3 regions of the Alteromonas infernus genome follow, and region 2 is predicted to be linked to each of the others. Evidence: predicted binding sites of a transcription regulator. Region 2 holds the regulator's gene; each other region holds the start of a gene.

Region 1 (5,471 bases), on a different contig from region 2:
TGCGAAGCAAGTCTTCATAGAAGCTAAGTCAATGTGCACCGGGTTGAACTTAACGTGTTCACTGATTGTGGGCGGCGAAAACTACAACGACCAGGTTAAAGCGCTTCGCCGTAACCCTCATATCATAGTAGGCACAGCTGGCCGTGTTGCCGACCATCTTTTAGACAAAAGCGTATATCTAAACGGTTTAGAGCTGCTTATTTTTGATGAAGCCGACCGAATGTTAGATTTAGGCTTCTCTGCTCAGCTTAAGATGATCAACGACTATGCTGATCACAGAAAGCGCCAAACCATGCTGTTTTCTGCCACGCTCGACAATATTGAGCTTAAGCATATGACAACACAGCTGACCAAAGGGGCGGTGCGCGTAGCGGTAGGAGACTCAACTGCAGAGCATGGCGATATCGAGCAGAAGTGTTTCTTTGCAGACAATGTTGATAACAAAGATCAGATTTTACAGTTTGAGTTGGCTAATCGTACTTACAACCAAGCTATCGTATTTACTGCGACCCGTGAAGACACAGACAGAATTGCAGCATTGCTTAACGAACAAAACTTAGAAGCCATAGCGCTACGTGGTGACATGTTACAAAGCCAACGTGCAGCGGTTATGAGCGCGTTTGCTCGTGGACAGCACAGTATTTTAGTTACCACCGACCTCGCCTCGCGCGGTCTAGATCTGTCAAAAGTTGGCCTGGTAGTTAACTTCGACCTACCCAAAAACGCCGATGAGTATATTCACCGTATTGGTCGTACCGGACGCGCGGGGCAAAAAGGCGAAGCTTTCTCACTAATAGGCCCTCGTGATTGGAACAGCTTCGAAGGGCTTAAAAATCACCTTCAATATGCTTTAGAGTGTTCGCCGCACGACGAATTTTCAGCTTCGTTTAAAGGTTTCAAGCCTAAGAAAAAAGTGTCGAAAGGCGCAACTTCCCAAAATGGCAAAAAGCGCGTAGCGAAACCTGTTAAAGCAAACGTTAAAAAGCGTGTTGATACCATGTCTGGTGAAGATATCGGTATGGTCCCAGTGAAACGCAAACCACGCAAAACGCTCTCGGATGACGACGAGTAAGATCAACAACTATTGGGCTCTTACCATTCTAGTTAACCGGTTTAATTAGATAAGGCATCTTCGCGACGGTTCGATTTTCAGGCTTTTATTCAAACTAAATCCACTATAGTCACCGACTAATGGCAGACATAAAAAAACCGAGTGCTTAAAAAGTCACTCGTTTTTTTGTTTCGGTGTAATCACTCGTCAATAACGATTACACGGGCATACGATATTAAAAGATGGTTAAAACAAGCTAGCGCTTAGTATTCCCACCACCCTTCTTGCCACCACTCCAAAAACTCTTCAAAGTCGATGTAACCATCGTCGTTACTATCGATAAGCTTAAAGCCTTCTTGTACGTGGCTAGCTTTTGTTTTTGGTGAAATTACGGTTAGAAGCTCGATGAACTCCGGCAAATCGATTTGGCCATTGCCATCACGATCGAAAAAGCTAAAGTCCTTCCTAATTTCTTCAATTTTAGATTCTGAAAGTTGAGTGCTCACTCGCATTCCTTATATCAACTGCAATAAACACGAGTGTAACGCCCTTCTTTCTGGCTGTCTATGCCTGATTTTCGTTTGCTTTAAGTGCGCGTAAACGTTGAGCTTCTGCTTTTTCTTTACGCTTTTGTTCCATGGTTAAACGTGCTTCAGTACCCACGTGTTCCTGTTGGCGCTCTTTGGCTAATTGAACCTGCTTTTCGCGCTCTCTAAAGCGTGCAATTTGATCTTCAGTGTGGGTGCCGAAGCAATGCGGGCAGCTAACACCCGGCTCGTATTTATCACTTTGCTTGTCTTCTGCGGTAATTGGTAGTCGACACGCGTAGCACTGCTCGTAATGGCTCTTTTCCAAATCATGGTTTACTGCCACACGATTATCAAAAACGAAGCAATCACCTTCCCACATAGACTCTTCTTTAGGCACATCTTCTAAGTATTGCAAAATACCACCTTCAAGATGATATACCTCTTCAAACCCTTGCTCTTTCAAATAAGCGGTAGATTTTTCACAGCGGATACCGCCGGTACAGAACATGGCCACTTTTTTGTTTTTAGACGGGTCGAGTTCTTTAGACACGTACTCAGGGAACTCGCGGAAAGTCTCTGTTTTTGGGTCGACGGCGTTTTTGAACGTACCAATTTCAATTTCGTAGCCGTTTCGCGTGTCGATAACCGTTACCTCTGGATCGCTAATTAGCGCATTCCAATCTTTTGGCTTAACGTAAGTGCCTACGGTTTCGCGTGGGTCTATGCCCTCTACACCCATGGTCACAATTTCTTTTTTAAGCTTTACTTTCGTGCGATAGAAAGGCTGCTCGTCGTGGAGCGATTCTTTAAAAGAGATGGGGTTAATGCGCGCGTCGCTGTTTAAGTAGGCCAACAGCGCGTCTATGCCTTCTCGGGTACCGGATACCGTGCCGTTTATACCTTCGCTGGCTAGAAGAAGTGTCCCTTTAATACCGTTAGCTTCCATAGCTTCTAGAAGGGGCTGGCGAATTTCTTTATAGTTTTCAAGCGCAACAAACTTATACATTGCGCATACAATATATTTAGACATATTTTAACCTTTGCTGATTGGAGCGTAAGACCAGTGCAAAAATGCGGCGCGCAATATAACAAAACTTCAGGGTAAAAACTAGGCCTGCTGTATTTGGCGCATTGAGTAGCCCTGTTTTACAATTCGCTTCAGTACGTTGATAGGCAGTAAACTAACCAGTGCTCGGCTAAGCGATGTTTTCAAATGGTGAGGTGTGAACAGCATCTGCATTACTTCCGGGGTTTTGTGTCTCTTTCACGGCAAGCATATCGTAAAGCAGCGTGTTGTCTTCCTTCATCGTATTGTTATATTGCTTTTTAATACGTTTCTGCGCTGCCAAACTGCAGTTATCTATCACATCGTCAGGCAGCCGTTTCGCATCATCGGTTTGTGCTAAGGGTGCCGGATTCATATTTAAATATAGTCGCGCCGTGGAAAAGTCTTCAGCAACCAAAGCCGACATTACGTCCATGTTTTTCCATTCACTTTCGTTTGCAGCAAGACTTGAACGACGGTAGTGACTCAGGGAAGTAAGCTCAGTATCAATGCCCGCTTTTTGAGATAATTCGCTATCTGCCGCCTCTATCTCAAAGGGCGCTGCTGTACTATGTTGCTGCATGGCAAGATAGAGTGAAAATAGCGCCCCTTGCGTTGATGCACGCGCAAGCACACCGCTGCGCTCCCAATAAATACTGGGGTCAATATGCGTTTGCTCATTTTGGGATGTAGCGTCTACAGACATGCATTCTGATTACTTGATTTGTATACTTATGTTGTCGGCAAGATAATGTTTTTCTTAAGCTTATTTTTTAAAGTTAGATATACTTCAATAAAGCCATAGCGCCCCTATTCATGGATTCGAAATGCAATTTAGCAATAAACAAGTACTGATTGTTGAAGATCAACGCCCCTTTCTTTTGCTACTCAAAGGGCTTATGCATTCTATGGGGGCCAGTGACGTGGTAACAAAGTCATCGGCGGAACAAGCCGTTTCCCTATGCAAAAAACATAAGTTCGATGTCATTATCTGTGATTTGCATTTAGGAGCAGATAATAAAAGTGGGTATGAGTTAATCGAAGAGCTTCGTACCAGAAGGCTTATTAACCCTACTTCTATTTTTATCCTTATAAGCGCTGATAGCGCCCGACCTATCGTGCTAGGCTCTATTGAACGCCGACCTGATGACTTTCTTGTTAAGCCCTTCTCTCAGGTTCAGTTAAAATCCAGGATTATTCGCGCTTGGCAAAAACGACAGTTTTTGCAACAGGCGTACAGCCTCATTGAGCAAGGTGAATGTAACAGTGCAATCGACCACATCGAATCTTTGCTCGATTCACCCTCACATTACAAAGGGCACTGCGAGCAACTTTTGGTTGAACTCTATTGGCGTATAGGTCAGCCAGAGAAAGCCCTTGACGTATTGAGCGACTACATTGACGGCAAACCTGTGCTTTGGGCACAGATCGCAATTGCAAAAACTTACCTTCAACTAAACGAATTCGACAAAGCAATAACGACGGCGAAACGAACGTTAAAACGAAACCGGTTTAATGCGGATGCCTATGACATACTTGCCCAAGCACAGCAGAAATTAGACGACGGCGAAAAAGCACTAGACGCCATTAAAGAAGCTATCAAGCTTTCGCCCTATTCTCTACCGAGACACTTTAAAGCGTGCGAAATTGGCAGGTTAAACGATGACTTAGTGCTCGCGGCTAATTCAAGTTTAGCTATATGGAATTTGTCGAAGCGGTCGGTTCATAAAACGAGCCTGCACTGGTGCGGTATTATTCGCAGTCTATTAGATGTAGCTGAGTGCGCTGAAGATAAAAAACAGCGCAATAAATACCAACAAGAAGCCCTACTTACACTTCAACGCGGAAAGTTTGACGAACACCTTCAAAAAATGGACCGGGACTTTGATGTAGATATCTTCGGTACGATTGTTAATGCCAGAATTAGCGCCATTGACGGCAAATTAATTGACGCGAAGCGGCATTTATCAACGTCACAAACCATGCTCGATGAAAAATACACCGAGGTTCCCACTGCTTTTATTCCAGACAGTATCAACGTTATGTACAAACTCGGTGAATTTGATGATGCGTTACAGCTAACTTCACTTCTCGAGTCACGTCACGACGAGCTCGATCAAAACAGTGCAAATATGTTAGAAACGCAAGCCCACAATGCACGGAAAAGTCTTGCTAGCTATCAGCAATTTAATCGAGAAGGCATTCAGCACTATCAGCAAAAAGATTACGAACGTGCAAAAGCGTCCTTTGCCTTAGCACAAGGTTTTGCACCGGTTAATACGGGTGTAGCGCTTAATTTACTTCAGTGTCTACTGCAGATAGTGATAAAAGAAGATAAAGCAGAAATGAAGCTTACCAATGAATGTAAGCGTTTGTTTAAGTTAATAGACGATATGTCGCTTAAAGCGCCGTATAACGAAAAGTATACTAATCTACGTGACGAACTTTCTAAGTACATCGGTTTTTGATTCCCCCCCTTTAACCGTTATATGGCTCATCTTTGCTCAAATAAAATATTCGAAACAGTCGGCGAAACCGGGCTATTTTAATTAAGCGCTTTTTACTCGTATCAAACCTTACACGCTCTAACTTCTCAATACGAAAATGTAGCTGAGATTCGTATATTAAATGCACAAATCTTCCAACGCTCATTTGTACTGTATATATATACATGGTATAACGTGCAGAAATCACATGGCTACACAAACTAAATATACAGGTCCTTTTAAGCATCCCGCTTAAAATTGACCGATGTTAAGTAAATGCTTAGAGAAAGTAGTAATCTGCTATGCACGACAAACTGATACAAAAACTCGAAATTCTTTCAGATGCAGCCAAGTATGAC
Region 2 (5,471 bases):
CTTAGGCGCTGGGCTAGCCGCTTTGGGTTTCGCGGTTGAGCCTGGCTTAGATGGTGCGGCTGAATTTGACGTAGGCGCAGCTTTAACAGGTGCTGCTTGTTTAGCCTTCTGAACAGCTTCAGTCGCCGCTTTATCTACTGGTGGCTCAGGTGAAATAGGCGCTGCGCTTTGTTGCGTAGGGCCTTGACCTGAACCATGCAGCTGATCAAGAAGTGCTTCGAACTCATCGTCAGTAATTTCTTCATCGCTGCTTGAGTTCGATGGTGCGGGCGCTACCGGTGCTTTAGGTTCAGAGGCAGGAGCAGCGCTAGTTGCGAACTGGCCTTTGCCGTGTAAATCGTCGAGAAGCGCTTCAAATTCTTCGTCGGTGATATCGTCGCTATCGCCGCCAGCGGTCGGTGTCGTGGGTGCTGAAGGTGATGCTGGCGCGACTGATGGCTTACTTGCTGAAGAAGATTGACCTGGCGCATTTGAACCATGAAGTTCATCGAGTAACGCTTCGAATTCATCTTCGGTTATTTCGTCAATACCACCGTCGCTTGTGCCGCTAGGCACTTGCGCTGTAGGTTCTTCAATGACAAGTTCAGGCTCCGCAGCAAATGACTCAGGTGCAGTGGCTGACTCTTCAGAGGCGCCAAAAATGTTTTCATCTGGCGTTTCCGGGCGACTTAATTTGTGCAATAAGTCGACAAGGTGTGCATCTGCAGGTTCGAGTGGATCGCGAGCTTTAACCCGCTCAAACATCTCTACCACCACGTCAGTGGCCTGCAAAATAATATCCATCAGTTCTGGGGTTAGGGTTCTTTGTCCATTGCGCATTACGTCAAAAACGTTTTCTGCACCGTGACAAATTTCTACTAACTCTGTGAGCGAAAGAAAGCCCGCTCCACCTTTAACTGTGTGATATCCACGGAAAATTGCATTCAGCAAATCCGCATCTTCAGGATTGTTCTCAAGATCAACGAGCTGTTCTTGTAATTGTTCAAGTATCTCTCCAGCCTCAACCAGAAAGTCCTGTAATATATCCTCGTCAACATCAAACGACATGCGCCCGCTCCCCTAAAAACCTAAGCTAGACAGAAGATCATCTACGTCATCTTGGCCAGAAACGACATCATCGCGTTTCTCGGCGTCAATAATTGGGCCTTCTGCCTCTACACCATCAACCTTATCGGCCTTAACGCTAGATGGTTTAGTTTGTTCTTCACCTTCGCGCTCGCCAAACATGGTTAGCATATTAACTAAGCTATCTTCTACCTCTTTTACAAGGTCGATAACGCGACGGATAACTTGACCCGTTAAGTCTTGATAGCCTTGAGCCATCAATACTTCGGTAAGTAACTGTGTAAGTTTAGCTGACTGAAGCGAACCGTCTTCCAATAATTCGTCTAAATCTGCACATAACGCTTTGAACTCGCCCAACTCGATTTGGCGGTTCATGAGCTTTTTCCACTCAGGCATCACTTTTTCGATACGCGCCGACAGCATTTCCGCTATCGGCATACTCGCTTCCACAGCGTCCATTGTAGTATTAGCTGCTTTTTCGGTTTCTTCAATTACGTAGGTTAGGCGGGATTGTGCATCGGGAATATCGTCGGTAGCTAAGTTTTTGATGCGGTCGTCAATTTGAAAATTATTTAACGCGTCATGGAGTTGACGCGTTAACTTTCCTACTTCAGCAAATAGCTCAACGTTTTCCTTCATTGAGGCAGCTTCAAGTAGAGCGTTAGCAGACGCGTTGTCACCTTCTTCCAGATAGGTGACAAGCTGTTTGGCCTCTTCTAACGAAATTGGAACGTTTACATTCGTTGTCATCCAGTAAACCTCATTTATCTGGTGAGCGTCTGGATCAACCTAAACGTTCGAAAATTTTATCTAATTTTTCTTTTAAAGTTGCAGCGGTGAATGGTTTAACGACATAGCCGTTAACGCCCGCTTGTGCAGCGGCAACAATTTGCTCTTTTTTCGCTTCTGCAGTTACCATTAGTACAGGTAAATGCTTAAGTTTGTCGTCGGCTCTTATTGCGCGCAGCAAATCGATACCTTGCATTCCTGGCATGTTCCAATCGGTAACAACGAAATCAAAATCACCTTGCTGCAGCATAGGCAATGCAGTGCTTCCGTCATCCGCTTCCTGGATGTTAGAAAAACCTAAATCTTTAAGCAGGTTTTTGATGATACGTCTCATGGTTGAAAAATCGTCAACCACAAGAATTTTCATGCTTTTGTCCAAAATAGCCTCCAATGAGGGGTTAATTGTTATTAATTTCTATTCTTCGTCAGCTTGCCACGACTTCATTCGTGATTTGAGTTTTAACATGGCCTGACTGTGAATTTGGCTGACTCTTGACTCACTAACATCAAGAACTTCGCCAATTTCTCTTAAGTTCAGTTCTTCATCATAGTACAGTGAAAGAACAATTGCTTCTCGTTCAGGTAATGTCGTAATGGCATGGGCAAGCGCTTTTTGAAACGCGCCTTGCATTAAATCTTCAAGCGGCGCATCACTACCTCTACTCTGCTCAGTAGTAATTACATCTTCCGACACACCTAAATCTTCAATACCTACCAGCTTTCCCGCATTAACCTCATTAAGCATTTGGTGATAGTCCTGCAAGCTTACATTAAGCTTATCAGCAATATCAGAATCTCTCGCATCGCGGCCTGTTTCGCTCTCTACCTGTGAAATAGCCTCGGTAATAGCACGTCCATTTCTATGTACTGAACGCGGGGTCCAATCGCCTTTACGTATCTCATCTAACATAGCACCACGAATGCGAATGCCTGCGAAAGTTTCAAAGCTCGCGCCTTTCGACCCGTCGAAGTTACGCGCAGCTTCTAGCAAACCAATCATACCCGACTGGATCAGGTCATCAACAAGAACACTGGCCGGCAATCGCGCAATCAAGTGATGCGCAATGCGCTTAACCAATGACGCATGTCGTTCGACTAACTGCGATTTATCGGTTTGTTGACGATAAGCGGCGGCCTTGCTGTTCAACGCTGACTTCCTACTGCTTTTTCTGCAACGAGTTGTTCAATAAAAAACTCTAGGTGACCGCCCGGTTGTGCCGGAATGGGCCACGTAAGGGCTCTACTCGCAAGCTGAGTAATCGCAACAGCGGCGGGAGAACCCGGATACGCATCAACAATAGCCGTTTGTTTTCTCACGGCTTTGCGGATATTCTCATCAAAAGGTACGGTTGCCACTAATTCTAGTGCAACATCTAAAAAACGCCCTGTCACTTTGCTTAATTTGCTAAATAATTCCTGACCTTCCCGTACATCGCGAACCATATTCGCCACAACTTTAAAGCGAAATACACCGTGCTCACGATTAAGAATCTTTATTAAGGCATAGGCGTCAGTTAACGAGGTGGGCTCATCGCAAACCACTACCATGATGTCTTGAGAAGCTTTTGAAAAACTCAACACCATGTCTGAAATACCGGCCGCGGTATCTACGATGAGTACATCGATTTGCGAACGCAATTCACTAAAGGCTCTGATAAGACCCGCGTGCTGCGTTGGCGATAATTCTGCCATTGATTGCGTGCCAGAGGTGGCAGGCGCAATTTTAATACCGTGGGGGCCGGTGACTAACACTTCATCAAGCGTGCACTCGCCAGATAGCACGTGGGAAAGGTTTTTCTCAACCCGCAAACCTAGCATTACGTCTACGTTCGCCAGCCCGAGGTCGGCGTCGAGAACCATAACTCGCTTACCCTGCTTCGCCATAGCGATAGCGGTGTTTAGCGTAATGTTTGTTTTACCTACGCCACCTTTACCTCCGGTGACGGCGATAACTTTGATTAACCGTGATTGCTTCATTTTTCTTAAGCTACTCGCTTGGTCGTCAATCATACTGCTTATGCTGTTTTAATTGCGTTGTTGCTACTAGTATGATTCAAACCGTACTTTTTATAAAGCTTTGCAGCGGCAGAAACTAAAGATTTTGCCTCCGCAATCTTAATGTCTTCAGGTACTTTCTGACCGTCGGTGACATAACTAACCGGCAGTTGATATTCAACTGCAGCGCTCAATACCTCTCCTAAAGAGTAGCATTCATCTAACTTTGTGAAAATACAGCCACTTAGTTCGATATCATCATAAGCCTTAATGATGCGCTGTAGGGCAGGATATTGTGTATTTGCCTGCGCTACCAAATATTTTTTAACTTTTGGCATTTGACCATTATCAAACTGCTTAATCTGTTTAATTAAACGGCTATCCCGTTGGCTAAACCCTGCCGTATCAATCAATACTAGACGCTTATGACGAAGTTGGAATAATAAATCCGCAAGTTCTTCACTAGTCTGCGCTTTTCTCACCGTACAACCAATAATTTTTCCGTATGTCGCGAGCTGCTCATAGGCCGCAATTCTATACGTATCTATGGTAATCATTGCTACTGAATCTGCACCGTACTTTTGTGCATAGCGAGCAGCTAGTTTTGCAACCGTCGTTGTTTTACCTGTGCCCGTCGGTCCGACTAAGGCAACTGCACCTTGCGCACTAAGTATATCGTTTCCTGTCACATTTATGCGATTAGCCAATAGGTTAAGAAGATACACCCATGCGTCTCGTTCATTGTAGTGTGCTGGTGTATAGTTAATTAGCTGACTGGCAAGTGCACTGCTTAACCCCATATCCGTTAGACGGGTAATCAAGTATTGATGTACCGGTTTTTGACGCTTGTTTTTCGCTTCCATCAAGTCTGCAACCTGATATTGTAAAACATCGCGCAACGACGCTAACTCTTCTTTAATTTGCGCCAATTCTGCAGATTGAGAGACGGGTGCCTCGTCTATGCTTGACGCTTGGTGGTCAGGAAACGTTGTTGCTCTACCTTCGTCTTGTGCAAGGTGCTGGCTTTCTACGTCATCAATAAAGGCTTCTGAGAAATCAAGGTGTGACGCAATTTCGTTGGCATGTCTCGCATTTGCAGACATAGGCTGATTATGGTTGGCTGAATGCGACTGCGATGCTGAAGCATTACTTGATGAAGGCGCACTACCGCCGTGCTGCTTTTCTAACAGAGCTTTTAAACTGTCGGGGCCATCATCACCGATAATCTCACTTAAGCTAGGCACGGCTTTTTGACCTGATGCTTTAGGGGTTGCTTTAGGCGATGTTTTAGGAGTGAAGAGTTTTGCTTCAGGCTCTTTATCATAGGCAGCAACAAGCTCAATGCCATCGGCAACTTTGCGGTTCGACATGATCACTGCATCACTGCCTAATTCAGCTTTAACTTGGCTTAACGCCTCACGCATATCTTTGCCGAAGAAACGTCTAATTTTCATTGCAACCTCTCCAATCACCCAGTGTCAGATTATTGACCGACCGAACTGACTATTTTTATTTGTTTGTCGTCAGGCACTTCTTGGTAAGAAAGCACATGGAGCCCAACAACCGAATACTTTAAGAAGCGAGACAGAACGGGTCGCAGCATGCCAGAGGTTAGGAGTACT
Region 3 (5,471 bases), on a different contig from region 2:
TGTTACAAATGAGTAAACTGTATACAGCCTCCAACCCCATAATAAACAATAGAAAGGTAGGTATATGAAAGTAGGCTTTATTCAATGCGCCGTTATAAGCGCTATTTTTGCAATTGCAGGTTACTTGTTGTTTTCTTCTGCTAGTTTAAACGTTCATGTTCCACTAACCGTATCAGCAGCTCTGTTGATAAGCGGTATCGTCACTCCATGGCTAGCGTCTCTTATTCAAAGTCCATCTTCCTCAGATGCCAGAGCACACTCTAATGAAGGATCGATAGAAACCTTGTATGTAGGTAATTTGCCTTATCGAGCAAATGAAAACGCTGTGAAGGAATACTTCAGCAGTTTTATTGAAGTACAGTCAGTTCGGCTAATGAAGGATCGAAAAACGGGAAAGCGAAAAGGTTACGGTTTTATTGAAGTTGTTACCGATGACTTAAGTAGCGTTATAGATAAGACGAACGATTCTATTTTTCAAGAGCGTACATTGAAGGTTCGCCCAGCGAAAGATAAAGTCGATCACGAATAGTCTTCATTCGCATGTAAAAAACGCCCGGTTAGCATTTGCTCCGGGCTTTTTCATATGAGGAAGGTTTAAGGCTTAAGACTCGTTGGCTTCTACAGATTGCGGTAGTCCGTCTAGTAAAGTCTGATTAAAAGATCGAAATCTATTAATAGCAGATATCAAGTCAGGCACCTGCACATCTTTCATTTCATTTATTAATCCAGCAATTAACGCATTGTAGTCTTCGCTACTTGCTAGCTTATTCTCTGCATTAGCAAACGTATCCATCATCTTTTCTAGATACTGGGCAACTGGACTTACTACGTTACCGTATTTAGCATTATCGCTATTATCCTCATTATAATGCTGGATGTTTTCGTATGTCTTTAGCACTTCAGTTTGTGTTGTTCTATTAAGCTGCAGTGCGTAACCCACCAGTTCTTTATCGTCAAAGCCTAAACTCAATGCTTCTTCATATGCTTTATCGATATCACCATTATAAAAGGTATCAGCTAAGTCTTGAACTTGACCCACTAAATTCGCAATAGACTCTAGTTCACCTTCATCAAGTTCTCCTTTGAGGGAAAAACTGATTCCGCTTCGTTCATAGTACTGATAAGAAGTCTGTTGAGAATAAGCCGCTGAACTTTCAGTGTCACTCTGTTGGTCTAACTCTCCTGAACTATCTTGTTGCTCTTGTGAGATCTGCGCTTGATAGCTTAACTGTTGAGACGCTTTAAAAGACTGTAAGCTTTCAAAACTAAAGCTGACTTCATCGCCGTCTTTTGTCCGTATCACCAAGCTTCCGCTCTTTTCTTCTGATGCCGCTACTGCATTTAGTGTGGATATGGAGACAGCGTTAGGCTGCTGACGACCAAAGATATCGGTTTCAAGATCATTGATTCCCGTATCAATGAGATCGCGGCTTTTTGTCATGCCCTGTTCTATCTCATCATTCATGAAACCCGCTAAATCTTTTTCTGCCATGGCAAAACCACGACTTACGCCTTCTCTCGCCTGACTAAATAAACCATTTAGCTTTTCTTCACTTGCTCCACCATCGGCGGCCCCGCGAATTACACCGCCAACAAACTTAAGTACATTTCTAGCCACCTTTTCGAAGTCGAATAACTTAGAAGATTCTTCGTCCAGCGCTTTTCCTTTCGTTTCTTGCGGCTTTTGTCCGTCAATCTCTAACGCTTGGTTCAGGTTACTGCTCACTACCCGTAAACCTATACTCGTTTGACTGCTTGAAACAGATACAGACGCCGCTTGCTGCTTAGAAAACTCTGCTGCTTGTTGCAACCCATCTTGCTGCAACTGCTTTTTCAATACTTCATTCGGGTGAACCGTCGCTTTCTGTTCAGCTTTTTGCTCGACCTTTTGATCGCCCATGAAAGCTTTAATTTGACCCACGTTCATAATTTGATCCTCACTATCCTCTTTCTTATTATCGGCAACGATTCAGTATTGTTTAATTTTAATACAGCTTTTTTTATACGATTTTTATAGAAGTAACTAGCGCTTGTTGCAGTTATTTTATAAGGGACTACAATTCGCGACCTTAACTATCAATGGAGAATTTTATGTCGGCCGATGAACAACAACGTTATCAAGCGCAGTTAGACGAAAAAGTAGATCGTCTTTCGGCGTTACTTTCTCCATTTAATGCGCCTAAAACTTCGGTTTACCCATCACAGCCTACTCACTATCGTATGCGCGCAGAATTTAGGGTGTGGCACGAGGGCGACGACCTCTTTCACATCATGTTTGATCAAGAAACAAAAGAAAAATATCGCGTAGATAGTTTCCCTCCCGCGTGCAAAACAATTAACGATGCGATGGAAAAGCTACTAAACGAAGTTCGCCCTAATGAAATACTAAGAAAGAAGTTGTTTCAGATAGATTACCTTTCAGCGCTATCTGGTGAACTCGTTATTAGCCTTTTATACCATCGCCAGTTAGATGATGAATGGGAAGCTGCCGCAAAGTCTCTTAAAAGCACGTTGGAAACGCACTTCCCGAAAGTGAATATTATTGGCCGTGCAAGAAAACAAAAACGCATTATCGACAACGATTTTGTTATTGAGCGTTTGCCAGTAAAGGGTAATGAGTTCGTATTCAAGCATATCGAGAACAGCTTTACTCAGCCTAATGCTGAAGTAAATTGTAAGATGATTGAATGGGCTCTGGACTGCGTTAAACCTCTATCTGGTGATCTATTGGAAATGTACTGCGGTGCCGGTAACTTCTCATTACCGCTGGCCCTTCACTTCGATAACGTAGTGGGTACTGAAATAGCGAAACCCTCGGTACAAGCAGCGCAGTTTAATATTGAACAAAACAGACTGCACAATGTAAAAATTGTCAGGTTAGCTGCAGAAGAATTTACGCAAGCTATGAAAGGAAAGCGTACGTTTAGCCGATTAGAGGGTATCGATCTTAGCGAGTATAACTTTACGACTGTACTCGTCGATCCACCAAGAGCTGGGTTAGATGAAGATTCATTAAGAATGATTCAAGATTACGACAATATTGTGTATATCTCTTGTAACCCTGAAACCTTAGCGCAAAACCTTGAACTATTGAGTGAAACTCATGACGTCGCTCAATCGGCACTATTTGATCAATTTCCTTTCACCCATCATATTGAGGCAGGTGTTTTACTTACACGCAAAGGCTAGTTTGCGTGTAAGTTTTCAGTATCATAACATTCCTATAATACTGTTGGTGCTAGCTTTTCTGGGTAGCACCTACCTGAACAAAGCGAAGTTGAGCTTTGACTTTTTCGCCAATTTCCTTGCGTAGCTTTTCATCAGCTTCTAACGCCTCAGCGCCTGCACTAAATACTAGCCTTACCATGGCGTCAGCTTGAAGTTGTGCACAGGAATACTCCACACCTTGCTGCTCAATGATGTAGTCAGTGAGTTCGTCTATGAAGTGTTGGATTTCTCTGAATACTGCTAGCCGGTAGGCAGACGACGTGCCAGTATGCTCACGCAGTAATAAACGGAAAACGTTTGTATTGGCCGCAATGAACTCCATAAAGGTTTCAACAGAGGTATGGATAACACCGCCCCCTGACGCGATACGTCGTCTTGCCTGACGCATAAGCTGACGCAATGCTAAACCCGCTTCATCCACCAGCGTTAAACCCAGCTCATCCATATCTTTAAAGTGCCTATAAAAAGACGTAGGTGCAATGCCTGCTTCTCTGGCGACTTCACGCAAGCTGATTGCCGACAAACTACGGTTTTCGTCTAGCAGTGAAAAAGCAGCATGGATGATATTTTGGCGGGTTTTTAATTTCTGTTCTTGTCGACTCACATTTGCAACCTATGTTGATTAACGTTCAATGGCCCGATGATTTGCAGCACTTTACGATGTAAATTCTGCATCATCTGAATAGCCATTAATGAAATCAAACTTCTTACATCAAGGACTAGCGTGCGTAGTTTATCGCAACACACGCTAATGGGGAAAGAGAAACAAAATCATCTCTTTTATAAACAAGGGCTAAGCATTAATTAGTTTACTTTACCTGCATTTTATCCACCCTCGGCTATAATTAAACTTTACACATGTAAGCAGAACTTATCTGGGTTTTGCTTGCCTGAAGCCTCGTAAAACGATAAATTAGCGAACAGTTGTAAGCCAAGTTGTATAAAATGAAAAAACCTCCTCTTATCCTAACTAATGCGCTGGTATTTATAATATCTGGCGCAATAGCATTTATTGGTGTGCCGCTATGGGTGGCGTATCAAGGCATTGACTGGGCAGAAATTGGTACTGCTATATTTCTGTTCTACTTTACCGGCATGTCGATTACTGCTGGTTATCACCGTCTGTGGTCTCACAAGACCTACGATGCAAACATTGTTGTGCGTGTCATTCTTGCTATCGGCGGCGCTATGGCCTTGCAGAATAGTATTTTGCATTGGTCTTCTGATCACCGTGTGCATCACCGCCATGTAGACGACAACGACAAAGATCCTTACTCTGCAAAGAAAGGGCTTTGGTTCGCGCACATCGGCTGGATGTTACGCGAGTATCAAGCTAAGCGTTACGATGACTACAGCAACTGTAAAGACCTGCAAAAAGATAGCGTGGTGATGTGGCAGCACAAATACTACTTACCTATCGTACTCGCTGCTAACTTTGGCATTACTGGTCTATTAGGCTATTTGAACGGCGACGTAATGGGCATGATTTTAGTAGCGGGCGTTCTTCGGTTGGTGCTAGTTCATCATGTTACGTTTTTTATTAATTCTCTGGCCCATTTTTGGGGTAGTCAGCCTTATACCGATAAAAATACGGCGCGAGATAATGGCGTTTTAGCTTTCTTCACGTTTGGCGAGGGTTATCACAACTACCACCATATCTTTGAATACGATTACCGCAACGGCATTCGTTGGTATCAGTTTGATCCTACTAAATGGCTAATCAAAGGGCTGTCTTATGTAGGTTTAACGTCGAACCTTCGCAAAGTACCTGAAGAGCGCATCGAAAAGGCACTGGCGGCCATGCAGCTTCAAAGGGCTAGTGAGAAAGTATCGGTACTGCCCAACGCTGAAGAAATGATGCACACTATTCAAGAAGAGTACGACCTGCTTATGCAGCGAATGAGTGAATACTACGCGACGAAAAAGCGCGTGATGCGTGTTAAGCAACGCACCTTAAAACGCAGTATTGAAGGGTTAGAACTTGCATATAAGTACAAAGAACTGAAGCACGCGTTTGCTGTGCAGAAAGAAAAATGGACACATTTGCAAAGCTTATCGTTACAAATGGCCTAGCCCCTAACTTTCTGTAAATTAAGTTTTGGAAAAACCACATAAGTGCCTGCTTATGTGGTTTTTTTTATCCTATAGTTGGAATTACAAGACAACTAAGGTAGTACTATATTTATAGCAACTTCTTAAACGGTTTATGCCGTTGCGAAGTTGGCGCGCATTTACGATGTCGC

What was found. The regulator FliA, encoded in region 2, starts transcription of late flagellar genes. The targets are predictions, from matches to a motif close to CTAAAGNTNNNNNNNNNNNNGCCGATA.
Region 1: the regulator FliA is predicted to act here: its motif matches at 3,365-3,391, upstream of ACX5J7_RS01475 (VC2046/SO_2500 family protein).
Region 3: the regulator FliA is predicted to act here: its motif matches at 1,957-1,983, upstream of ACX5J7_RS14835 (DUF5610 domain-containing protein).

The regions. Positions count from the first base shown of each region.
Region 1 is NZ_CACSIG010000005.1:78,754-84,224, forward strand. Features, by position in the region: gene ACX5J7_RS01460 (DEAD/DEAH box helicase) at 1-1,072, shown strand, start outside; gene ACX5J7_RS01465 (EF-hand domain-containing protein) at 1,315-1,557, opposite strand; gene trhO (oxygen-dependent tRNA uridine(34) hydroxylase TrhO) at 1,616-2,611, opposite strand; gene ACX5J7_RS01475 (VC2046/SO_2500 family protein) at 2,778-3,332, opposite strand; gene ACX5J7_RS01480 (tetratricopeptide repeat-containing response regulator) at 3,454-5,094, shown strand; gene ACX5J7_RS01485 (putative DNA modification/repair radical SAM protein) at 5,415-5,471, shown strand, end outside.
Region 2 is NZ_CACSIG010000031.1:176,668-182,138, reverse strand. Features, by position in the region: gene ACX5J7_RS08255 (chemotaxis protein CheA) at 1-1,047, opposite strand, end outside; gene ACX5J7_RS08250 (protein phosphatase CheZ) at 1,060-1,815, opposite strand; gene cheY (chemotaxis response regulator CheY) at 1,850-2,233, opposite strand; gene ACX5J7_RS08240 (RNA polymerase sigma factor FliA) at 2,270-3,001, opposite strand; gene ACX5J7_RS08235 (MinD/ParA family protein) at 2,998-3,864, opposite strand; gene flhF (flagellar biosynthesis GTPase FlhF) at 3,870-5,303, opposite strand; gene flhA (flagellar biosynthesis protein FlhA) at 5,333-5,471, opposite strand, start outside.
Region 3 is NZ_CACSIG010000057.1:322-5,792, forward strand. Features, by position in the region: gene ACX5J7_RS14830 (RNA recognition motif domain-containing protein) at 65-529, shown strand; gene ACX5J7_RS14835 (DUF5610 domain-containing protein) at 602-1,927, opposite strand; gene trmA (tRNA (uridine(54)-C5)-methyltransferase TrmA) at 2,092-3,189, shown strand; gene fabR (HTH-type transcriptional repressor FabR) at 3,239-3,832, opposite strand; gene ACX5J7_RS14850 (acyl-CoA desaturase) at 4,174-5,301, shown strand.